3 regions of the Hafnia sp. CBA7124 genome follow, and region 1 is predicted to be linked to each of the others. Evidence: predicted binding sites of a transcription regulator. Region 1 holds the regulator's gene; each other region holds the start of a gene.

Region 1 (5,944 bases):
ATAATCGGGGTGCCGCCGACCATGTGGGTGTTTATATGGGTGAGGGAAAATTCATTCAGTCACCTCGCACCGGCGAACAAATTCGGATCAGCTATTTAGATAACGATTATTGGCAAGGACACTACGTTGGCGCTCGCCGCGTGATGACGCCAAAAACGATTCGTTAATAGCAGAAGATCATTGTTAAACAGACTTATGGTAGGGATTCATTGCATTTTGTGATAATCCCTATCATTTAGATTTACCCCATCTTTGTATTATCCCCTCCCCTTATTTTATGTTCTGTGGCCGTTTTGAACGAATGGTGCACAAATCGCCAATTGATAACCAAAAACAAAAATTTTGCCTGTTATTAGATTCAAAACTTGCTAAAATCGATCCCCATAACAAGAGCACAACAAGATCGTTTCAATTTTAAAAACCCGCTCACTGACATTAACGTTGGTGTGATGCATGAAACATAAAACACTTACGTGTAACTGTTTCATTGCAAAATAGAGCAATAATAGGAGAGAGCAATGTCTTTTGAATTACCTGCATTACCATACGAAAAAAACGCACTCGAACCGCACATCTCCGCAGAAACCTTGGAATACCACTACGGTAAGCATCACAATACCTATGTGGTAAACCTGAACAACCTGATCAAAGGCACTGAGTTCGAAGGTAAATCACTGGAAGAGATCATCAAGACCTCTACTGGCGGTATCTTCAACAACGCTGCTCAGGTTTGGAACCACACCTTCTACTGGCATTGCCTGTCACCAAAAGGTGGCAACGCACCAACTGGCGCCGTGGCTGAAGCCATTAACAAAGCGTTTGGTTCATTTGATGCATTCAAAGAAGAACTGACTAAATCTGCCATTGGCAACTTCGGTTCTGGTTGGACTTGGCTGGTTAAAAAAGCAGACGGTTCTTTGGCGATTGTAAACACCTCAAACGCTGCAACTCCACTGACCAACGGTGACAAACCACTGCTGACCGTGGACGTTTGGGAACACGCCTACTACATCGACTATCGCAACGCGCGTCCTAAATATCTGGAGAACTTCTGGGCTCTGGTAAACTGGGAATTCGTGGCGAAAAACTTGGCATAAGTTTGCTGAGTGACGTACATGAAAAAGGCGGTCAACTGACCGCCTTTTGTTTTAGCCATGTTAATGGCTATCGATAAAAAACTTAGCGATAAATCAATGTAGCGCAGCAACAAAACTAAAGATAACAATCACAGCCAGTGCTGCGACCGTTGTCATTAGAGAATATTTCAGATCGGTTTCCATTTCTTCTTCTCCCGCATTTCGTTATCAGATCAATTTTGATTATACATAAACACTTGCAGAAAGTGTGTGAAATCATTTTCACATACCTTAAATGGGATCGCACGCAGTAAAACTTTCGATTATTCTTTCTGTTAACACACAATTTTGACTTCCCCTTTTGCATTTTATAGGCCAAAATTTACGGTTTACTGCTACGTATCAGCTTTCATAACGTAAAAGAATAGGCTGGCGCTTGATATATCCGCATATTCCTCTCTTTGATGCGATTGTAATCAGTGTATTTTGATGTACGTAAGCAAACGATTAACACAATAGCTATGTCATAGTTACATTAGCTTAGGAGTCATCTGTTTCATGGCAACGATTAAAGATGTGGCAAAACGCGCGGGCGTTTCAACCACGACAGTGTCTCACGTTATTAATAAGACGCGTTTTGTCGCAGAAGAGACCAAGACCGCGGTTTGGGAAGCAATTAAAGAATTGCACTACTCTCCCAGCGCCGTCGCCCGTAGCCTGAAAGTTAACCACACCAAATCGATCGGTTTGCTGGCGACGTCCAGCGAGGCGCCCTATTTTGCTGAGGTCATTGAGGCCGTTGAAAACGCCTGCTACAGCCAAGGCTATACGCTCATTTTATGTAACTCTCACAACAACCCTGAAAAGCAAAAAGCTTATTTAGCGATGCTGGCGCAAAAACGCGTCGATGGATTATTAGTGATGTGTTCTGAATACCCAGAAAATCTGCTGCAAACCCTTGAGGACTACCGCAATATTCCAATGGTGGTGATGGACTGGGGGACACAACGCAGTGATTTTACCGATGCCATTCAGGATAATGCGTTCGAAGGTGGCTATTTAGCCGGCCGCTATTTAATTGAACGTGGTCATCGTGATATTGGGGCGATTACCGGTCAGCTTTCTCGTAACACCGGCGGAGGTCGCCTACGCGGCTTCCTGAAAGCCCTACAAGAAGCCAACATTCCCGCTCGTGATGAGTGGATGGTAGAAGGCGATTTCGAGCCAGAATCCGGTTACAAAGCCATGCATCAAATTCTGTCGCAAAAAAATCGCCCAACGGCGGTCTTTGTGGGTGGGGACATCATGGCGATGGGCGCAATATGTGCCGCCGATGAGATGGGCTTGCGTGTACCGCAGGATATATCGGTGATCGGTTATGATAACGTGCGCAACGCCCGCTACTTCTCACCAGCGTTGACCACCATCCATCAGCCGAAAGAGCGTTTGGGCTCAATGGCCTTTGACATGCTACTCGACCGTATCGTGAGCAAGCGTGAAGATTCTCAAACGATCGAGGTGCATCCAAAACTGGTGGAACGCCGCTCCGTTGCCGATGGCCCATATCTGGACTATCGCCGCTAAGTGATGAAGAACAGCCCTTTTCTTTTAGCGCTGTTCCCCGTTGGGCTGTTCATAGCAGGAGCGTTGCCAATATTGGCAGCGCTCTTGGCACTGACTCAGCCGCTGTCTGACATTTCCTCTTTCAACACCTTCATCCAGCCGTGGACGCTTTTACTCCAATGGCCAGGTTTGATGCGCTCAGTTGGCCTGAGCTTATGGAGTGCAATCGCCGCGACGTTAATATCACTTTGGTTGGCATTAGCGCTTTGCAGTCAGGTTATACAGCGCGCCAGCTGCACCGCTCGCGCTATTTCGAGTGCGATTTTAGCCATGCCGCATATTGCACTGGCGACCGGTCTCATACTGCTGTTATCCCCCTCAGGTTGGCTACTCAGGCTTATATCCCCAACATTTACGGGTTTTGTGCGCCCGCCAGATTGGCCAATCGTCAATGACCCTTATGCCCTATCCTTAATTCTTTTATTGGTGATCAAAGAGACACCTTTTTTATTTTTGATGGCGTTTAACATCGCGGGTCGAATTGATGTCGCTCGCCAGATGCAGGCTGCTAACGCATTGGGTTACCACAGTGAGAAAGCCTGGTGGTTGCTATTAGTTCCGCAAATACTTGTGGCTCTGCGTTTGCCGTTGTTTTGTGTGCTCGCCTTTGGCCTATCCACCGTAGATATTGCGATTCTATTGGGGCCACAGCAGCCCACAACCTTGGCGTTGTTAGTTTGGCAATGGATAAGCGAACCCTCGATGGGGCATCAATCTTTAGCCGCTGCTGGTACGCTGCTACTTATTGTTATCACATTAGCCAGCTTTGGTGCGTGGCGATATGCTGAAAAGAGCTGGTTAACATATTGCCGCAACGCTTATGGACAAAGGCGCAGCACGTGGCGCATGCCGCTTACCCCACTCTGGGCAATGGGTATTGTGTTAACGCTGGGCGCCTATGCGGTACTCTTCGTGTGGTCGGTTGCATGGCGTTGGCCTTTCTCGTCTTCTTTTCCACTACAGTGGAGCTATGATTATTGGCTTACCAGCGTTCATCAGCTTAGTACTCCGATCATAAATAGTCTGCTCATTGCGAGTGTGGCGAATCTGTTAGGTTTACTTCTGTGCGTTGGTTTTTTGGAATGGCAATTTTATACGCGTAGAAATACAAACTCATGGTTTCTGCTCGCCCCGCTGTTGACTCCACAAATCAGCCTAATTTTCGGCTTGCAGCACATGGCCGCTTGGTTGGATGTGATTGGTCTGCTGCCCAGCGTGATCTTTGCTCATATGGTGTTTATCGTTCCGTATTTTTTTCTTAGCCTCAGCGGCACGTGGCAGACTTTCGATCCGCGGCTGATCTATACCGCACAATCACTTGGAAAGTCGCCTTGGACCTGTTTCTGGCGCATCAAGATCCCATTATTGAGTAAGCCATTGGCGCTTTCCGTCGCATTAGGTTTCGCGGTTAGCATAGGATTATATTTACCCACGCTGGGTTTAGGCGCTGGGCGCTTCCCCACGTTGGCAACGGAAACCGTCGCTTATGCATCCGGTATCGATCGCCGCATGGCCGCCGTTGCGGCTCTGTGGCAAACGTTCATCCCACTTTTGGTTTACGGTATCGCGCTATTTTTGCCATTCATACTGACAAGGAACAAAAAACTGTGACGGCTTTAGCGTTTGAGCAATTCCAGGTTTATCTCGATGATAGACCGCTAACTTCAGCGTTGAATACCCGCGTAGAAGGCGGACAAATACTCACGCTGATGGGGCCTAGCGGCTGCGGGAAATCGAGCTTATTGCTGGCTATGGCGGGGCATGCTCACGCCCCGCTATCAACGCAGGGAAAAGTGCTGATCGATAGTCATGATGTGACTGAACTTCCTGCCTATCAGCGAAAAATCGGGCTGCTATTCCAAGATGATTTATTGTTTCCCCACCTAAACGTTACACAAAACCTGCTTTTCGCCTTACCTGAAAACATCGGCAAAGAAGAACAGCATCAGCAGGTCACGCAGGCATTAGAGAAAATTGACATGGCTGAGTTTTCATCTCGCTATCCCGATGAACTATCTGGCGGCCAGCGCGCCAGAATCAGTTTGTTGCGCACCCTGCTTTCTCGCCCTCGCGCGGTGGCATTGGATGAACCTTTTTCCAAGCTTGATAAATCGCTGCGGCAACAGTTTCGCCAATGGGTTTTTGGCGAATTACAACAGGCTAATATTGCCACCCTGCTAGTGACACACGACGAAGACGACGTTCCGCCAAACGGCCAAATCATCATGCTCTAAAACCCTATTCAGGGCTGAGCCACTCTTGATTCATCGTTTCAGTATCACCGAGGTAATCCAGTAACCAATCAATGGCCGGTGAGCGGGTATGGTCTTCCCAAGTGACACAGCAGGCGCTATCAGGAAACGGCTGAGCCAATTGTAAGATCTTCAGCTTACCCGAATGCACCAGCGGTTCCGCCATGTGCGCGGGCATCAGGCCTACGCAAAGCCCATTCTCTAAACAATCGCAGGCTGACTGCCAATCAGGCACCACTAGGCGTCGCTGATTATCTAATAGCCATGTATCGCGCTTAGGCAGATCTCGAGATGTGTCTTCAATACACAAGGCAGGAAAAGGGCGAATTTTGTCATCACTTAACTCGCCTTCCAATTTTGCCAGCGGGTGATCGGGGCTCACCAGACAATGCCAGCGTAGAAATCCCATATCGCGAAAAGAAAAACGCCCTCCGGCCGGAACCGCACGCGTCGCCCCTATCGCCACCTCTACGCGTCCGGCGACTAAGGCATCCCATACGCCATTAAACACTTCGGGGTGGATCATTAATTCCATATCAGGGAAATGACGATAAAAATCGACCACCAATTGGCGGCTTCGACGGGGATTAACGATACGATCGACGGCAACATTTAGCTGTCCACGCCAGCCATTTGCCACCTGTTGGCACTGACGGCGGGTGGAATTCATTTTTTTGATAATAGTTCGCGCTTCATCAACAAAAAATGCGCCAGCTTCGGTGAGTTCAACATCGCGATGACGTCGTTCAAACAGTGACACTGCCAGCCAAGTTTCCAATTGGCGTACCGTGTAACTCACGGCAGACGGCACTCGGTGCAGCTCTTGTGCTGCGGCGCTAAAACTTCCCGTCCTTGCAACCGCATCAACAACCTCTAAGGAGTATTCCGACCACATGTGCGCTACCTCACTTTTCTTGCTTTCAAAATTTTTCATCCATGATAGCAAATATTAGCGTTTCACAAGTAATTAGAGAGATCGCTACACTCCACGCG
Region 2 (5,944 bases), 1.6 Mb from region 1:
GACGCAACTCCTGATATTGCGACGCTGACTTTCCAAGTGACCGCTTCAGCGAAAGATGCGGCGAGCGCTAAGACGCAGGTCGATCAGCGTGTGGCAAAATATTTTGATTTTCTGAATACCAACGGTATTGAGAAAAAAGACATCAGTGCGGCTAACTTAAGCACTCAGCCAGAGTACGATTATCTGAAAGACGGCAAAAGCGAGCTAAAAGGCTATCGTGCCGATCGCCGCGTGCAAGTCACTCTGCGCCAGTTGGATAAGCTGAATGGTTTATTGGATGGTGCATTGAAAGCTAACCTCAATGAGATTCGTTCTGTTGAGTTAGGCGTTGCCAAGCCTGAAGCTTATCGTGAACAGGCACGTCAGGAAGCGATTAAAAATGCCGTGAGTCAGGCTCAGTCTCTGGCCAAAGGCTTTGGTGTGGTGCTTGGTCCGGTATACAGCATTCAATATCACGTATCCAACTACCAGCCAGCCCCAGTAAGCCGCATGTATATGGCAGCTGATTCAATGCCAAAAGCATCGGCTGCACAGACCTATGAACAGCAAACGATCCAGTTTGACGATCAGGTTGATGTGGTCTTCAGCCTGAATAAATAACGTCTGCCGAGAGAGCAAAAAAGCACACCGGAAGGTGTGCTTTTTTTATGGTTTTTATACCAATTATGAAGGGCTTAATCTTGGCGCAGTACGTTGTGCCCGTGAGAAAGCAGCGCATCGGTGACTCGACGCATCATGCGGCTTTCTGGTGCGAAGCGGTGCCAATACAACATACGGCGCTGAACCATGCCGGGGGTTAAGTTTATCAGCGAGCCTTCTTTTAGCTCTTTTTCGATCTGAAGATGCGGGATCATACAGCAGGTGGTTCCCTGCAATGCCAGTTGTACAAAGGCTTCAGATGAATTAACGATATGACACGGTACGCTGCCCGGCGGTAGATCAAAGTTCTGTTGTAGGAAAGCTTGGTGCATATCGTCTAAGTGGTCAAAGGCGACGGCTGGCGCTTTCAGCAATGAAGAACGGTTCACGCCATTTGGGAAGTAACGTGCAGCAAAAGTCGGTGACGCCACAAATAGGTAATCGAGCGCACCAAGGCGGTCGACTAAACAGCTAGGTAATGGCTGTGGCTGGATACTCACCGCGCCGACCACTTCACCACGACGGAGTCGTTCCTGAGTTCGGGTTTCATCTTCAACCTGAAGGTTCAAGCGCAGCGGTGAATCCGCCAGCACCGGTTTTAAGGCGGGCAGCAGCCAAGTTGCCAAACTATCGGCGTTGACGGCGAGAGAGAGCAACAGTGGGCCATCGGTGCTGCTATCGTTGCCTAGCCACTCCTCTTCAAGCAATTCAACTTGATGCAACAAAGCCAGCAAACGCTGCCCCTGTTCCGTTGGGCGAGGGGGGACGGTACGAACCAGCAGAGGCTGACCGAACAGGTTTTCTAACTGCTTGATTCGCTGAGAAACCGCTGACTGAGTTATACAGAGTTTTTGTGCCGCACGCTCAAAGCCACGTTCGCGTATTACCGCATCCAGTGCTTGCAAAGTCCGGTAGTCCGGGCGTTTCATGTTGTTCTTCGTCCCCTGCTCTTATGATTTTTATATCTTAATAACTGCAATATGCCACATTTTTTCCCCTTCAAGAGGAGAAAATACACTCTTGTCATGGAAAAGGTGATCGCTTAAGGCGAAAAAGCCGCCCTGTGACACGCCATTTATGGGCAGTTGCTCTATAATACGCACACGTTTTCGTAGCATAGTCCATAGGATTCGGTAATGACTCAAGATGAACTGAAAAAAGCAGTGGGTTGGGAAGCGCTCAAGTATGTAAAACCGGGCACCATCGTGGGTGTGGGCACGGGCTCAACCGCCGCGCATTTTATTGATGCGCTGGGCACCATGAAAGGGCAAATCGAGGGCGCGGTTTCAAGCTCTGATGCTTCCACTGAGAAACTGAAAAGTTTGGGCATTACCGTTTTCGATCTTAACGAAGTCGATTCGTTAGATATTTATGTTGATGGTGCGGATGAAATCAACGGTCACATGCAGATGATCAAAGGCGGCGGAGCGGCACTGACTCGCGAGAAGATCGTGGCGGCCGTGGCGAAGAAATTTATTTGCATCGTCGATTCTTCTAAACAGGTAGATATTCTGGGTAACTTCCCGCTGCCTGTAGAAGTGATCCCGATGGCACGCTCCTACGTTGCGCGTGAGTTGGTGAAATTAGGCGGCCAGCCTGAATATCGCCAAGGCGTTCTAACGGATAACGGCAACGTGATTTTAGACGTGCATAATCTGAAAATTATGGATGCGATTGCGTTAGAAAAACAGATTAACGGTATTGCCGGTGTGGTCACCGTTGGCTTGTTCGCAAATCGTGGCGCGGACGTTGCGCTGGTTGGCTCGGCTGACGGCGTGAAAACCATTACGGCTTAAATTATTCGCCATGATGAATCAGCAGCTCCGAATCTTCGGGGCTGTTTTTTTATGTGCAGCACCTTGCGATTTTTATCTTATTCCTCCCTCTTTGTTAACTTCGTTTTAAACATAGAATTCCATTTATTTATCACACCCCCTAAATTCGGTGACATATGTCACATATTTGCGCTTGACGATACTTTCACGCTGTCACGATTAAAAGCAGTAGCATTTTTCGCCAACTTTTAACGTTTTCAACCCGTTGCTCACCCCCTTGTAGGCAATCGGTTGGCTTGCTGGATGCGTAATATTTGTTATGTTGGCTGCATGCCGCAGGAGTTTTGCTTTCCGTTGCGGCCACACTAAGGTTCGAATTAACAGGGGTTAGGGTCGGGTCATGGCAAAAGTATCTTTGGAGAAAGACAGGATTAAGTTCCTTTTAGTTGAAGGGGTTCATCAAAGCACCGTCGACAATCTACGTGCAGCGGGTTACACCAACATCGAATATCATAAAGGTGCGCTGGACTCTGAATCGATGAAGGCATCCATTCGTGATGCTCATTTCGTTGGAATTCGTTCCCGAACCCACCTGACCGAAGATATCTTCGCTGCGGCTGAAAAATTGATTGCCGTAGGCTGTTTCTGCATTGGTACCAATCAGGTCGATCTTACCGCGGCGGCAAAACGCGGCATTCCAGTATTTAATGCGCCGTTCTCTAATACACGTTCGGTAGCCGAAATGGTGCTGGGCGAGCTGTTGCTGCTGTTACGCGGCATTCCAACGGCCAATGCCTGTGCGCATCGCGGTGAATGGAATAAACAGGCCGTGGGCTGTTTTGAAGCGCGTGGTAAAAAACTGGGCATTATTGGTTACGGCCATATCGGAACCCAGCTGGGTATTTTGGCTGAAGGCATTGGTATGAACGTCTTCTTCTATGATATCGAGAACAAACTGCCATTGGGGAATGCGCAGCAGGTCCGTCATCTCTCTGATTTGCTCAACATGAGCGATGTCGTGACATTGCATGTGCCTGAAACGCGTTCCACCAAAGATATGATTGGTGCCGAAGAGTTGGCGCTTATGAAGCCTGGAGCTATTCTTATCAACGCATCACGCGGCACCGTGGTGGATATTCCTGCTCTGTGCAACGCGTTATCTTCCAAGCATTTATCGGGTGCGGCCATCGACGTGTTCCCAACGGAGCCAGCGACCAACAGCGATCCGTTTAATTCGCCGCTGTGTGAGTTCGATAACGTCTTGCTAACGCCGCATATTGGCGGTTCAACGCAGGAAGCACAGGAAAATATCGGTGCTGAAGTCGCGGGTAAACTCACGAAATATTCTGATAATGGTTCTTCATTGTCAGCGGTGAATTTCCCTGAAGTTTCTCTGCCGATGCATGAAGAAAATGTCAGCCGTCTGCTGCATATTCATGAAAACCGTCCTGGCGTACTGACGCAGATTAACCAGATTTTTGCGGAAGAGGGCGTCAACATTGCCGCGCAGTATCTGCAAACCAATGCTCAGATCGGCTATGTCGTTATTGATATCGAAACCGAGACTGAACGTGCGGAAGCGGCATTGCTGCGCATGAAAGAAATTACGGGAACGATTCGCGCCCGCTTGCTGTACTAATCTCTAAGCGCGATGTTCTTCGCACTAACAAAAATGGCAGCCTAATGGCTGCCGTTTTTATTGGGGCATTTTGTCATCTTACCAGCGGTAGTGAGTGCTCGGCGTGATGATTTCTGGCAGTGGAACGTCCCACTCTTGTACCGGTAACGCATCGACTCTCTGGCAGTCATGCGCCAATCCTATTGGGTACGGGCCGCATTGTTGCGCGTAGGCACTTTCCCAATCCTGCAAGGTTCGGTCATAGAATCCGCCCCCCATGCCTAATCTTTGCCCTGTGGCGTCAAACGCAACCAGCGGGGTAAAAATGATATCTAGCCGAGATATCGGTAATACCTGCTGTACGTTAAGGCGTGGCTCTTCAATGCCAAAATGATTCAGAACCATTTCGCTTTCAGCGCTATAGCGTAAAAACAGTAAGTTACCGCGGCTGAAGGGATGGAGAACCGGAAGATAAACTGATTTTCCCGCCTGCCAAAGACGTTCAATCAGCGGTCTGGTATTGAGCTCGCCGTCGAAAGAGAGAAATAGGGAAACGGTGCGTGCGTTTTGAATTTGCGGTAGTTCCATTACGCGTGTAGCAATGTCTTGTGCTGCATGATGTTGGAAATCATCGCTAAGATTTTTACGTAATTGACGAACTGAACGGCGAATATCCGAGCGGGATTGATCCGAATTTGGAGAAGAAATGCTGAGAGAATGGTTATTGGACATGACACACCCGTTTAAGGATGTTTGGTGTAAGGGAATCTCCGAGGTGCCGCAGCAGGCTGTAACCCTTGAACCCATGGTTCAAGGTGAACGCAACGACGCAATCTTAAGGCTTCTCGGAGACCGAGCGTGCTCACCGATTACGGATCCGCCGCATTCTTGAGGTATTAAATATCGGCTCAGGGGACTGGCCCGCACACGAACACCTCAGAGAAATTTTGTATCCTTTACTGTTAATTAGCTTATCACATTTTTCTTAAAATGATACGACTTTCTTTAAAAATCGTTTGCCAATCAACATGTTACAACTATAAGTCACACTTATTCGAACTGCGCACCCTGACGATCAGTGATGCGACCTTGTTCCAGCAGAGCTTGTTCGATGGTCTGCTGCAACATGCGAATTCTTTGTTCCATATTGGAAGCATAATCGCGAGTTTTCAAGCGTTCTTGCGCCAGTTCGTGACATACGTTTAATGCCGCGATGAAAACCAGTTGCTCCGTATTGGTGACTCTAGTGCGAACTTTGAGATCTTGCAACCGCTGATTAAGATCCTCTGCAGCCTGATTCAACGCTTCTTGTTGTTCTGGCGGGCAATTAACTCTTAACGAACGACCAAAAATTTGAATATCTACCGGTTGTGCAGACATACCACCTTCCTGCCTAGATTTTGCGCCAGTTTCAAAACCGCGAGGGTCACTAAATCGGGCGCCAACTATATATACCTCGCTATGCAGATACAAGCCTTTTGCACATTCCCATTGTTGCGAAAGCCGCAAATGTGAATGCAACTTCAATGACTTTGGGTATGACAAGCCTTATAGCGTGCCCTTTTCTGGTATAGCGACTGATCTTGATGGTAGCATAACACGAACTTTATCTGCCAACGATGACCAAAACGTATGTCAATTGAGATTACTGTACCCGAATATTCTGTTTTTACTCAGGCTTTGCAGCAGCAAGGCGTTGGATTAACTCCCGCTGAAATGCATGGCTTGATCAGCGGGATACTGTGTGGCGGCAATCAGAACGATAATTGGCGCACGATGATCCACGATCTAACCAACGAGGGCGAAGCATTTTCGCAAACGCTCGCACAGCCGCTTCAGGCAACTTATCAGCACACTCGTGATGCGTTAGAAGATGACGGTTTTGGCTTCCAACTGCTTTTACCAGATAGCG
Region 3 (5,944 bases), 840 kb from region 1:
AATAAAGCCACCGAGCGCCAGCTCATAGCCTAAAGGTAACAGCAGCATAACCGGTGAAATAAAGGCAAAACTCGATCCCAAATAAGCAGGGATTTTTCCCTTACAGATAAATAAATACAGCAGCGTACCGACGCCGTTGAACAGCAAGACCGTCGCAGGGTTTATCTTGAATAGAATAGGCACCAGAACCGTTGCGCCAAACATGGCGAACAAATGCTGGAAGCTCAACGGAATCGTTTGCAAAAGCGGTGGGCGTTCGCTTACTCCGATGACGCGACGAGTCATGTTTTTTATCCTCTAAGTGATTTTATTGAATAGCCGGGTGTTGTGTTTTTAGCTTGGTCTACCCGCTTTAAGAATGCAGGGTATATACAGACTAATGCTGGTCACTGAAGCATGATTTTAGGGGAAGTACACCGATGGGGTCGTAGCAGCTTTAGCTGCCGACAACTTTGCCAGGAGCAAAGTTGAACAATGCTTCAGCATTGCCCTTTAGGGGGGAACACATGGATGTGTTCCATAACGGCCCCGCGGTGTGCTAGCCCCGTGTATCTCGATCTCTTAAACGATCGGCATTAGGGTATAGACCAAAAAAAAGCCGACTCTCAAGTCGGCTCAATCATTATTTCGTACCAAATATCTTATCGCCCGCATCGCCCAAGCCAGGAATGATGTACCCCTTCTCATTCAAGCCCTGATCGATAGACGCAGTGTACAGCTCAACGTCTGGGTGCACTTTTTCTAACGCCGCAATACCTTCTGGCGCAGCAACCAGTACTAATACTTTAATACTGTGACAGCCTGCTTTTTTCAGCAGATCGATAGTTGCAATCATAGAACCACCGGTTGCTAACATTGGATCAACCACCAGCGCCATACGCTCATCGATGTTTGAAACCAATTTCTGGAAGTAAGGCACAGGCTCCAGAGTTTCTTCGTCGCGGTAAACACCAACAACGCTGATACGTGCGCTTGGAACATGTTCCAGCACGCCTTCCATCATGCCCAAACCTGCGCGCAGGATTGGAACCACGGTGATTTTTTTACCTTTGATCTGATCGACTTCGACTGGACCACACCAACCATCAATTGTTACTTTTTCTGTTTCGAGGTCTGCGGTCGCTTCATAGGTCAGTAAACTCCCGACCTCTGATGCCAGTTCACGAAAACGTTTGGTGCTAATATCGTTCTCGCGCATCAAGCCCAGTTTATGTCTTACGAGCGGGTGTTTTACTTCGACGATCTTCATCATTTCATCTCCCAGGTTGCGGTCAGCGCAAAAAAAAATCGCGAGATTATAACGCCTTTTAAAATCCGCGCCACCGTTAAAATCATGATCCAGATCAGCTTAGATGAGATCTCCACTGTTTACAGGAAAAAATCAGATCCCCTTCACAAGCCGCTCGCAAACGTTTGCCTAGACTGTTAGAATTGCCGCGCTTTTGAATATTTCAGTGTGCGTTCTGTTATCCGATGCAAGTGCAAGCCGCACCGTTACTGAGTTAGCGGTTCCTCTTCACTCCTGATATCAGAACTCATCCTAACCGCCATGGGGATTTTCGCAGTGACCGACAAAACCGCTCTCAGTTATAAAGACGCAGGTGTAGACATTGATGCTGGCAATGCCTTAGTTGATCGCATTAAAGGTGTGGTAAAAGAAACTCGTCGCCCGGAAGTCATGGGTGGTCTGGGTGGATTTGGCGCACTTTGTGCCCTGCCGCAAAAGTATCGCGAACCCATTCTGGTTTCAGGCACCGACGGCGTTGGCACCAAATTACGTCTGGCGATGGATTTAAAACGTCACGACACCATCGGTATTGATTTGGTCGCGATGTGCGTTAATGACTTGGTCGTGCAAGGCGCCGAACCGCTGTTCTTCCTCGATTATTATGCGACCGGAAAATTAGACGTAGACACCGCCGCTAGCGTTATTACCGGCATTGCCGAAGGCTGCAAGCAGTCAGGCTGCGCGCTGGTCGGTGGTGAAACCGCTGAAATGCCGGGGATGTATCACGGCGAAGATTACGACGTTGCAGGCTTCTGCGTTGGCGTGGTTGAAAAGTCCGAAATCATTGACGGCAGCAAGGTTCAAGCGGGCGACGTACTCATCGCGCTGGGCGCAAGCGGTCCACATTCCAACGGCTATTCGCTGGTGCGCAAGATTTTAGAAGTCAGCCATACCGATCCGCTCAAAGAAGAGCTGGATGGCAAACCGCTGGCAGACCATTTACTGGCGCCAACCAAGATCTACGTAAAATCCATTCTTAAGCTGATTGAAGAACACGACATCCATGCGATTGCCCACCTCACCGGCGGCGGTTTCTGGGAGAACATTCCACGCGTGCTGCCAGAAGGCACACAGGCCGTTATCGATGAATCCAGCTGGCAGTGGCCATCGGTCTTTAACTGGCTGCAACAGGCTGGCAACGTCAGCCGACATGAAATGTATCGTACCTTCAACTGCGGCGTTGGCATGATCATCGCGCTGCCTGCTTCAGAGGTGGATGCGGCGATTGCGCTCATGAATGCCCACGGCGAAAAAGCATGGAAAATTGGTGCAATTGCGGCGTCAAATACCGATGAACGCGTTGTGATCAACGCCTAAGCGACTGAGCAAATGAAAAACATCGTCGTTTTAATTTCCGGCAACGGTAGCAACCTACAGGCATTAATTGATGCCTGTAACGATGGGCGCATCCGTGGACGCATCAGTGCGGTGTTCAGCAATAAGGCAAATGCCTATGGACTTGAACGTGCAGCACAGGATGGAATTCCCGCGCACTGTCTAGACCCAAAATCCTATGCCGACCGCGATGCTTTTGATCTGGCGCTAATGCAAGAGATCGACGGATACCAGCCAGATTTAGTGGTTCTAGCGGGCTATATGCGTATTTTATCTCCGCGTTTTGTGCAGCATTATCAGGGCAGGATGCTCAATATCCACCCTTCTCTGCTGCCCAAATATCCGGGATTACACACGCACCAGCAGGCGCTAAACAACGGTGATGAAGAGCATGGTACCTCGGTGCATTTTGTCACCGATGAGCTGGACGGCGGGCCGGTTGTTCTACAGGCCAAAGTTCCGATCTTCGAGCATGACAGCGAAGATGAAATTATTGAGCGTGTTCAGGTGCAAGAGCATTCTATCTATCCGCTGGTTGTCAGCTGGTTTATTGATGGACGCTTAAAAGCCAAAGACGATGCTGCATGGTTAGACGGCGTATGCTTACCTGCGCAAGGGTACGCGCCAGACTAAACCACGCTTCACTGCCGTTATAAACAAAATCCCTAGCCTTGGCTGGGGATTTTTGTATTTGCCGCCTTCAAGCAACTTGAATTATTTTGGGTATAATACAGTCTGTAGTATTCACTACATCGGCTATCCTGCTGAAACTTATGACAGTGAGAGGAATCAACATGTCCAGCGACAACAACGTCAGATTGCGCCCCCTGGAACGGGAAGACTTGACGTTCGTTCATCAACTCGACAATAACGCTAGCATCATGCGCTATTGGTTTGAAGAACCCTATATTGCCTTTGTAGAACTCTCTGAGCTGTATGACAAACACATTCACGATCAGAGCGAACGCCGCTTCGTGGTTGAACACGACGGGGTTAAAATTGGCTTAGTTGAACTGGTTGAGATTGACCATATTCACCGCCGCGCCGAATTTCAAATCATCATCGACCCTGCCCATCAAGGCCACGGTTATGCCAGCAAAGCGGCACAGTTGGCTTTGGATCATGGTTTTTCGGTGCTCAATCTCTACAAACTGTATTTAATCGTCGACAAAGAAAACCAAAAGGCGATTCATATTTACAGCAAGTTAGGATTCAAAATCGAAGGCGAACTGATCCACGAATTCTTTATCAACGGCGAATACCGCAACGCAATCCGTATGTGTATTTTCCAGCCGGATTATTTGGCGAAATATAAATCCCCTACCCCGCCGGTGAATCCGAATTCAATGTAAGGTTGGGGCGCAAAACAAGCCTTTATGTAAGGTTTCGAGCGCTTTGCTTATGAAGCCTTGGTGTAAGATTTCGTCCGCCTATTTATACCGAGCTACATGGGTACATTACTGAAGGCGTACGATGAGGGGCGCCAGCGCGCGCCCCTTCAATCCTCGCGCTTTTATCCGAGACGCCATCTCCGCACCGGGTCGGCATGCGCCATCCCTGGCGCCTCCTCCCCTAACGCTAACATCCTGTTAGCGTTGCTCTTTCTCCCAAAACTTAAACTAAAAAACAGATGTTTTTTTGTCTTTTGGGTTTGACCTTCTCCGGCACGTTACCGGACAGCCGAGTGAATCATGCAGGTTAGAATTCGCCGACAGGGACGTCGGCGAAAGAACGGAGGAGCCAGGATGGCGATTGCCGTTCGTTCCGTTAAGACCGGAATGATGAAATGAGGGCACCCGCGTAGCGGGCTGGAAGGGGGTGCCAAGCCGGGTTGTTAGGGGGCGGCGATTGGCCCCCTAACACGGACGTCTGCACCATGCACAGGTAGAATTCGTAGTTTTAGACGGACGTAACCTTTCACCACGCTTAAGCTATAACGGCGATTGAGCCACCTTGCTCGGATGCCTGCACAATGTATATGTAGGACTCAGTATCTTAGGCGGACGTAACACACCAAATCTATTGCATCTATCACCCATATCTCCCCGTAATATAATCTTCCGTCTTCTTCTGCCTTGGCGAGGTAAACAACGTATCAGTATCGGCGTACTCCACCACTTCCCCCTGATGGATAAACGCAGTGTAATCAGACACGCGAGCCGCCTGCTGCATGTTGTGGGTGACCAGCACCACGCTGTAATTTTCTTTAAGCCCAACTATCAGCTCTTCAATGGTCAACGTAGAAATAGGATCCAGCGCCGACGTCGGTTCATCGAGCAACAATACCTCGGGCTCAATCGCAATCGCGCGCGCAATCACCAAACGCTGCTGCTGGCCGCTGGATAATTTGAAGGCGTTATCGCTCAAGCGCCCTTTCACCTCATGCCAAAGCGCAGCCTGACGCAGCGCCCGCTCTACGGTTTCATCCAGTATCCGTCGATCGCGTATGCCGTTTAAACGCAGGCCATACACCACGTTTTCATAGATCGATTTCGGAAACGGATTGGGCCGTTGGAATACCATTCCGACGCGGCGGCGAAGGGCGGCAACATCAATATCGTCACCGCTCACACGGCTCCCATTGACGCTCACTTCCCCTTCAACGCGGCACTGCTCAACCAAATCGTTCATACGGTTAAAACAGCGCAGCAGCGTTGATTTTCCACAGCCGGAAGGCCCAATCAGCGCCGTAACACGATTCTTTGGCAGTGATAGATTCACGTCAAACAGCACCTGCTTCGTGCCGTAAAACAGATTTAAATTTTTGGTCGCTAATGCCGTTTGCTCTGGCGGCAACTGATGCACATCCAGCAGGGGCAGTATTTCCGGTGCGGTTAAACCCACGGGCAGGACTCCTCAGAAAAAATAACTAGAGCGACAGCGCGCGATATTTCTCACGCAGGTAATGACGAATCGACATCGCGGCCAAATTTAGTCCCACCACCAGCGTCACCAGTAAAAATGCGGTCGCAAAGACCAGAGGACGGGCGGCTTCCACGTTAGGACTTTGCAACGCCCCGTCATAAACCTGAAACCCCAGATGCATAAACTTTCTATCCAGATGCAAATAAGGGAACACGGCATCAATCGGTAATTCAGGTACCGATTTCACCACGCCCACCAGCATCAACGGTGCGGTTTCACCCGCCGCGCGCGCAATGGCCAAGATCAATCCGGTCAGCATCGCGGGTACCGCCAGTGGTAAAACCACCCGCCGCAAGGTTTCCGCCTTGGTTGCGCCTAGCGCCAGCGAACCCTGCCGCAACGACGCAGGAATGCGAGCCAGCCCCTCTTCGGTGGAAACAATCACCACCGGCAACG

The links. The regulator PurR, encoded in region 1, represses purine synthesis genes. The targets are predictions, from matches to a motif close to CANGCAAACGTTTGCNTG.
Region 2: serA (phosphoglycerate dehydrogenase) is a predicted target of PurR. The motif match lies at 2,695-2,712, and genes of this name have one in related genera.
Region 3: purM (phosphoribosylformylglycinamidine cyclo-ligase) is a predicted target of PurR. The motif match lies at 1,403-1,420, and genes of this name have one in related genera.

The regions. Positions count from the first base shown of each region.
Region 1 covers NZ_AP017469.1:2,334,704-2,340,647, forward strand. The annotation lists gene CPY98_RS10735 (C40 family peptidase) at 1-167, shown strand, start outside; gene sodB (superoxide dismutase [Fe]) at 519-1,097, shown strand; gene CPY98_RS21110 (YnhF family membrane protein) at 1,191-1,280, opposite strand; gene purR (HTH-type transcriptional repressor PurR) at 1,635-2,660, shown strand; gene CPY98_RS10755 (ABC transporter permease) at 2,664-4,310, shown strand; gene CPY98_RS10760 (ATP-binding cassette domain-containing protein) at 4,307-4,933, shown strand; gene punR (DNA-binding transcriptional activator PunR) at 4,938-5,846, opposite strand.
Region 2 covers NZ_AP017469.1:723,922-729,865, forward strand. The annotation lists gene CPY98_RS03430 (oxidative stress defense protein) at 1-600, shown strand, start outside; gene CPY98_RS03435 (LysR family transcriptional regulator ArgP) at 675-1,568, opposite strand; gene rpiA (ribose-5-phosphate isomerase RpiA) at 1,776-2,435, shown strand; gene serA (phosphoglycerate dehydrogenase) at 2,815-4,053, shown strand; gene CPY98_RS03450 (5-formyltetrahydrofolate cyclo-ligase) at 4,132-4,764, opposite strand; RNA gene ssrS (6S RNA) at 4,796-4,978, opposite strand; gene zapA (cell division protein ZapA) at 5,083-5,412, opposite strand; gene CPY98_RS03465 (YecA family protein) at 5,665-5,944, shown strand, end outside.
Region 3 covers NZ_AP017469.1:3,171,037-3,176,980, forward strand. The annotation lists gene uraA (uracil permease) at 1-285, opposite strand, end outside; gene upp (uracil phosphoribosyltransferase) at 623-1,249, opposite strand; gene purM (phosphoribosylformylglycinamidine cyclo-ligase) at 1,565-2,605, shown strand; gene purN (phosphoribosylglycinamide formyltransferase) at 2,618-3,256, shown strand; gene speG (spermidine N1-acetyltransferase) at 3,418-3,975, shown strand; gene pstB (phosphate ABC transporter ATP-binding protein PstB) at 4,655-5,467, opposite strand; gene pstA (phosphate ABC transporter permease PstA) at 5,493-5,944, opposite strand, start outside.